3 regions of the Klebsiella grimontii genome follow, and region 2 is predicted to be linked to each of the others. Evidence: predicted binding sites of a transcription regulator. Region 2 holds the regulator's gene; each other region holds the start of a gene.
The links. The regulator LexA, encoded in region 2, represses DNA repair genes until DNA is damaged. The targets are predictions, from matches to a motif close to TNCTGTATGTACATACAGNA.
Positions count from the first base shown of each region.

Region 1: metR (HTH-type transcriptional regulator MetR) is a predicted target of LexA. The motif match lies at 1,002-1,021, and genes of this name have one in related genera.
Region 3: sulA (SOS-induced cell division inhibitor SulA) is a predicted target of LexA. The motif match lies at 1,056-1,075, and genes of this name have one in related genera.

Region 1 is NZ_CP169721.1:5,452,781-5,455,050, forward strand. It holds gene metE (5-methyltetrahydropteroyltriglutamate--homocysteine S-methyltransferase) at 1-820, opposite strand, end outside; gene metR (HTH-type transcriptional regulator MetR) at 1,053-2,006, shown strand; gene ACE3MN_RS25550 (carboxylate/amino acid/amine transporter) at 1,894-2,270, opposite strand, start outside.
Region 2 is NZ_CP169721.1:5,330,795-5,333,064, reverse strand. It holds gene plsB (glycerol-3-phosphate 1-O-acyltransferase PlsB) at 1-35, opposite strand, end outside; gene ACE3MN_RS24985 (diacylglycerol kinase) at 165-533, shown strand; gene lexA (transcriptional repressor LexA) at 656-1,264, shown strand; gene dinF (MATE family efflux transporter DinF) at 1,337-2,270, shown strand, end outside.
Region 3 is NZ_CP169721.1:3,673,204-3,675,473, forward strand. It holds gene yccS (YccS family putative transporter) at 1-22, shown strand, start outside; gene ACE3MN_RS17350 (TfoX/Sxy family DNA transformation protein) at 10-633, opposite strand; gene sulA (SOS-induced cell division inhibitor SulA) at 1,096-1,605, shown strand; gene ompA (porin OmpA) at 1,959-2,270, shown strand, end outside.

The sequences.
Region 1 (2,270 bases), 120 kb from region 2:
CGACATCATCCCGGCCGTGCACCAGGTCCACGTGCAGACCCTGTACCGGCAGCGCGGCGATGGTGTCGAGGTTATCGGTAATGCCTTCAAAGTAGGTGGTCAGCAGCAGCTTAACCTCGCCGTTAAGCGCCTCGTAAGCCGGTTTGAAGGCGTCCAGCCACGCCTGCGGCAGCTCCAGCACCAGCGCCGGCTCATCAATCTGCACCCATTCAATACCGCGTTTTGCCAGTTCAGCCAGCACTTGCCGGTAAACCGGCAGAATATCGTTCAGCAGGCTCAGGCGGTCGAACGGCTCGCCTTTAACCTTACCGAGCCACAGGTAAGTGACCGGCCCGAGCAGGACGGGTTTCGCCTTGTGGCCCAGCGCCAGCGCTTCATCCACTTCATCCAGCAGCTGGGTCCAGGTCAGTTTGAACCGCTGGCCCTTGACGAATTCCGGCACCATGTAGTGGTAGTTGGTATTAAACCATTTGGTCATTTCCGCCGCCGCTGCCGGTTCGCCGGTCGGCGCGCGGCCGCGGCCAATGCGGAACAGGGTATCGATATCGACGGAGCCGTCTTTGTTCTGATGACGAGCCGGCACGTTGCCCAGTAGCAGGCTGGTGGTCAGAACATGGTCGTACCAGGCGAAATCGCCCACCGGCAGCAGGTCAACGCCGGCTTGCTTCTGTTGATCCCAGTGGCGAGCGCGCAGTTCGCGGCCAACAGCCAGCAGTTCTTCGCGGCCGGTATTGCCCGCCCAGTAGCTCTCTTGCGCTTTTTTCAGCTCGCGACGCAGGCCAACGCGAGGGAAACCGAGGGTGTGATTAATAATTGTCATTTTTTTGAGCCTCATAATTTCAATCCGAAAGATTTCGGATTTAGGGAAGGCGGCAAGCTTGCTCATCCCCAGGAGCTTACTGAAGTAAGTGACTGGGGTGAGGAAGTGCGGCCAACGCACCATAAATTCGAAAGATAAAGGATTTAGCCATCCAGATGTTTACACATCCATAATTGGCAGTTACTGTATATTCCTCAAGCGCAAATTATTCATGCCGAAGTGAAGGACTTTCATGATCGAAATTAAACACCTGAAAACGCTCCAGGCGTTGCGGAATAGCGGTTCTCTGGCAGGCGCTGCGGCGGCCCTGCACCAGACCCAATCCGCCTTGTCCCACCAGTTCAGCGATCTGGAACAGCGCCTCGGCTTCCGTCTGTTTGTGCGCAAAAGCCAGCCGCTGCGCTTTACGCCGCAGGGAGAGATCTTGCTGCAGCTGGCAAATCAGGTGCTGCCGCAAATCAGCCGCGCCCTGCAGGATTGCAACGAGCCGCAGCAAACCCGGCTGCGCATCGCTATCGAATGCCATAGCTGTATCCAGTGGCTCACCCCGGCGCTGGAGAGCTTCCGCGCCCGCTGGCCGCATGTGGAAGTGGATTTCCAGTCCGGGGTGATCTTCGACCCGCAGCCGGGCCTGCAGCAGGGCGAGCTGGATCTGGTGATGACCTCGGATATCCTGCCGCGCAGCGGCCTGCACTATTCGCCCATGTTTGATTTCGAAGTGCGTCTGGTGATGGCACCAGACCATCCGCTGGCGGCAAAGATGCGCATTGCGCCTGAGGATTTAGCGACCGAAATGCTGCTGATTTACCCGGTACAGCGCGCTCGTCTGGATATCTGGCGTCACTTCCTGCAGCCGGCGGGGATCAGTCCACAGCTGAAGAGCGTCGACAATACGCTGCTGCTAATTCAGATGGTGGCGGCGCGGATGGGGATCGCCGCCCTGCCGCACTGGGTAGTGGAGAGCTTTGAGCGCCAGGGTCTGGTGGTCACCAAAACCCTGGGCGAAGGACTGTGGAGCCGACTGTACGCCGCGGTGCGCGACGGCGAGCAGCGTCAGCCGGTCACCGAAGCGTTTATTCGCTCAGCGCGGAATCATGCTTGCGACCATTTGCCGTTTGTGCGGAGTGCGGAGCGACCCAGCGTCGATGGACCCATAGCGAGGCCAGGATCACCAGAGCGCCAATAATAAAGCTCGGCCAGCGGGGCTGAGTTTGCCAGATGGCAAGGTTCACCAGCAGCCCGGCGGGCACGTGCATATTGTTCATGATGCCGAGCGTACCGGCATCGACCTGGGTGGCGCCGTAGTTCCACATAAAGTAGCCAATCCCCGATGCCGCCACGCCAAGAAACAGCAGAATGCCCCACTGTAGCGAGGTTTCCGGCATTTTCTGCGCATTCCCCAGCATAGACCAGGCGACAACCGCCACCAGAAACGCCCCGACGTAGAACC
Region 2 (2,270 bases):
AGTAATTTATAGTAAATTCGTTGCCAGCCAGACATAGACGATGTGAAGCCTCTGGTTAATCATGCAAATGCGCCGCAAGAATAACAGAAAGTGCGCAAAATTTCCGTTGTAACGCGGCAAACGCGTACACTCATTGACGTCATTTACATAAAAAGGTTTGTTTGATGGCCAATAATACCACTGGGTTAACCCGAATTATTAAAGCGGCCGGGTATTCCTGGAAAGGATTCCGTGCGGCGTGGGTCAATGAGGCCGCATTTCGTCAGGAAGGCATCGCGGCCGTTATTGCCGTGGCGATCGCCTGCTGGTTAGACGTCGATGCCATCACGCGGGTGCTGCTCATTAGCTCGGTCCTGTTAGTGATGATAGTTGAAATTATCAATAGCGCGATTGAGGCGGTGGTTGACCGTATCGGTCCCGAGCATCATGAGCTTTCGGGGCGAGCGAAAGATATGGGATCGGCGGCGGTACTGCTGGCGATTATCATCGCGCTGATCGCGTGGGGAACGCTGCTGTGGGCGAACTACCGCTAAGTCTTGTCGTAGCTGCTCGCAAAACGGAAAGAAACTCCTGATTTTTGTGTGAAATGTGGTTCCAAAATCACCGTTAGCTGTATATACTCACAGCATAACTGTATATACACCCAGGGGGCGGAATGAAAGCGTTAACGACCAGGCAGCAAGAGGTGTTTGATCTCATTCGGGATCATATCAGCCAGACGGGCATGCCGCCGACGCGTGCGGAGATTGCTCAGCGCTTGGGGTTTCGCTCCCCAAACGCGGCGGAAGAGCATCTGAAAGCGCTGGCGCGTAAAGGCGCAATCGAGATCGTTTCCGGCGCCTCCCGCGGTATTCGTCTGCTGACGGAAGAAGAAACCGGTCTGCCGCTTATTGGCCGCGTCGCGGCAGGTGAGCCGCTGCTAGCGCAGCAGCACATTGAAGGCCACTACCAGGTGGACCCGGCCATGTTTAAGCCGAACGCCGATTTTCTGCTGCGTGTTAGCGGTATGTCGATGAAGGATATCGGTATTCTCGATGGCGACCTGCTGGCTGTCCATAAAACGCAGGATGTGCGCAATGGTCAGGTGGTTGTGGCGCGTATCGACGAAGAAGTGACCGTGAAGCGTCTGAAAAAACAGGGTAACGTCGTGGAATTGCTGCCGGAAAACAGCGAATTCTCGCCGATCGTGGTCGACCTTCGCGAACAAAGCTTTACTATTGAAGGCCTGGCCGTCGGCGTTATCCGCAACGGCAACTGGCAATAATCTCTTCATCTCGCAGCATCATCATCTGAAGCATGATGCTGCGTCGTTTTTCCTCATTTAGGCGCTTTCTCCATGCTTTTTAACGCCGCCGACAAAGCCCTGTGGCGCTTAGCGCTGCCCATGATCTTCTCCAATATCACCGTTCCGCTGCTGGGGCTGGTGGATACCGCCGTTATTGGTCATCTCGACAGCCCGATTTATCTGGGCGGCGTGGCGGTTGGCGCAACGGCGACCAGCTTCCTCTTTATGCTGCTCCTTTTTCTGCGTATGAGCACCACCGGGCTGACGGCGCAGGCGTTTGGCGCCAGGGATCCGCAGCGGCTGGCGCGCGCGCTGGTGCAGCCGCTGGGCCTGGCGCTGGCCGCCGGGCTGGCGATTGTGCTTTTCAGGATCCCGTTGATAAACCTGGCGCTGCATATTGTCGGCGGTAGCGAAGCGGTGCTTGAACAGGCCCGACGCTTCCTTGAGATTCGCTGGCTAAGCGCGCCGGCCTCGCTGGCGAATCTGGTTCTGCTGGGTTGGCTGCTGGGCGTACAGTACGCCAGAGCGCCGGTGATTCTGCTGGTGGTCGGCAACGTCCTCAACATTGTGCTCGATTTATGGCTGGTGATGGGCCTGCATATGAACGTGCAGGGGGCGGCGCTGGCGACGGTCATGGCAGAATACGCCACTTTCTTTATCGGACTGCTTATGGCGCGGCGCGTACTGGCGCTGCGCGGCGTATCCCTGTCGATGCTGAAAAACGCCTGGCGCGGCGATATACGCCGTCTGCTGGCGCTGAATCGCGACATCATGCTGCGCTCGCTGCTGCTACAGCTCTGCTTCGGGGCGGTGACGGTATTTGGCGCCCGCCTCGGCGCCGATATCGTCGCGGTCAATGCGGTCCTCATGACGATGCTGACCTTTACCGCCTATGCGCTGGACGGCTTTGCCTATGCCGTTGAGGCGCACTCCGGGCAGGCCTACGGCGCGCGTGACGACAGCCAACTGCTTGCGGTCTGGCATG
Region 3 (2,270 bases), 1.7 Mb from region 2:
GGTTGAGATTCAACCTGAATAGGCCTCCCTCTCCTGCATCTGTTCCGCCGCCCACTCCTCAAGCTCCTGACGCTGTTGCGTTGGGAGCGTGGCCGCATGTACGCCGGCAATGGCTCCCTGTAGGCAATAAAGAATATTAACCGTTAGCGCTTTATTCATTTTCCGTAACCTCAGCCAGGCTTCTTTTGCCCCAATCTTACGCAGCGTTAATTCATCGGTGATGCCTGAATTAATCAACTGTAGCTCCATGTGAAAACTGATATTTGGCAAATTTTTCAATCTCCCGGAATGCCGCTGCCGATGTTTTTCATAGCGAGCGCTCTGTAATGACAGCGCTGATAAATGAAAAAGCATATTGCTATCCTGCCAAAGCCCTTCATCAATATGATAATACTTCAGCGCGACCAGACGACCATTCTTCTGCATTTTCAAAAGCGGGTTTTTATGCGCCACGCGGTACTCCGCGCTCTGCTCACAAACCCGAAGATAGATTTCCCCCTCGGCCATCATGGCAAATACGGTGTTGTCTATCGCCAGGCTATAGCCACCAAATAAGGGCCGACAGCTTATTTTTCCTAATGGAGTCAAACATGCCCGAAACTGATGGATCCTAAAACATACAAGTTTCTTCATGATTATTCCTTTGTTAATCATGTAAATAAGACATAAATTTGCTAACGGATCCGTTAATAAAGAAAATAAGTGACTTCTCTTCATGCGGCAACATGAATTATCTCTTTATTTTAATCAGCTTGTTTTTTTGCGAGCGGCTTTCAGAAAATAGCCTTTTGATGAAGTCAAAAGCAGGAAAAGTAAAATGCTTAATTAATATTAATCACATTAGAGCACAAAGTGTCAGGTATCTCTGGTCACTCGTAGACGGTTAACGTCATCATTTTTGAGAAAAATTTATCCAGGTAAAAAGCGCGACAACGATGAATTCACATGATGTACGCGCTGACATCCGACGCTATCGGCGCTTACTTACCCCCTGAGATGTACAAATTTCATCCAGAAACAGAGAAAATAGAGTTGATCTTTCACCCTGTCGCATATACTGTATATGCATACAGTAACCCACAGGCGGGATAGACTATGTTTACATCAGCTCACGCAAATCGTTCACCACTGACTTCTACTTCAGTACGTCGTCGCTCTCATGACGCTGCCGAACAGCCAGCTAACGGGCTGATCAGTGAAATAGTCTATCGCGAAGATCAGCCTATGATGACGCAGCTACTATTGCTTCCTTTATTACAACAGCTTGGTCAGCAGTCCCGCTGGCAGCTCTGGCTGACTCCACGGCAGAAGCTAAGCCGTGAATGGGTGCAGTCATCCGGTTTACCGCTGTCCAAGGTTATGCAGATCAGCCAGCTCTCCCCCGCTAATACCCTGGAGTCAATGGTTCGCTCACTGCGCACCGGAAATTATAGCGTCGTTATTGGCTGGCTATCAGAAGAACTGAGCATTGAGGAACATGAACGACTGGTTGCCGCTGCAGAAGAGGGTCACGCGATGGGCTTTATCATGCGCCCGGTAAGAAATACCGATCAGCCAGGCAGACAACTTTCCGGGCTAAAAATTCACTCAAATCTGTATCATTAACCGAGTTTAGGATTAATCCTGGAATTTTTTTTGCCCTGACGCGAGATGGGCTTTCTTGATGGGCATTTTTGTTAAAATGCTTGTCTGATGCGGCTTCGCGACTTTTTTTGCCCCGAACAAGTTCAACCGTATTTGTTAAACATAGCGTACACAACCCTTTTTTTTCATATGCCTGACGGAGTTCACACTTGTAAGTTTCGAACTAAGTTGTAGACTTTACATCGCCAGGGGTGATCGGCTTACGCTGCATGTATCAGCATAGTTAACAACAAGTCACGCCCCGGGTGAAGGATTTAACCGTGAGGTCTTCTGAACCTTCATGGCGAATTTTGGATGATAATGAGGCGCAAAAAATGAAAAAGACAGCTATCGCGATTGCAGTGGCACTGGCTGGCTTCGCTACCGTAGCGCAGGCCGCTCCGAAAGATAACACCTGGTACGCAGGTGCTAAACTGGGCTGGTCCCAGTATCACGATACCGGTTTCTACGGTAACGGTTTCAAAGGTAACAATGGTCCGGTTCGTAACGATCAGCTGGGTGCTGGTGCGTTCGGTGGTTACCAGGTTAACCCGTACCTCGGTTTTGAAATGGGCTACGACTGGCTGGGCCGTATGGCTTATAAAGGCAGCGTTGACAACGGCGCTTTCAAAGCTCAGGGCGTTCAG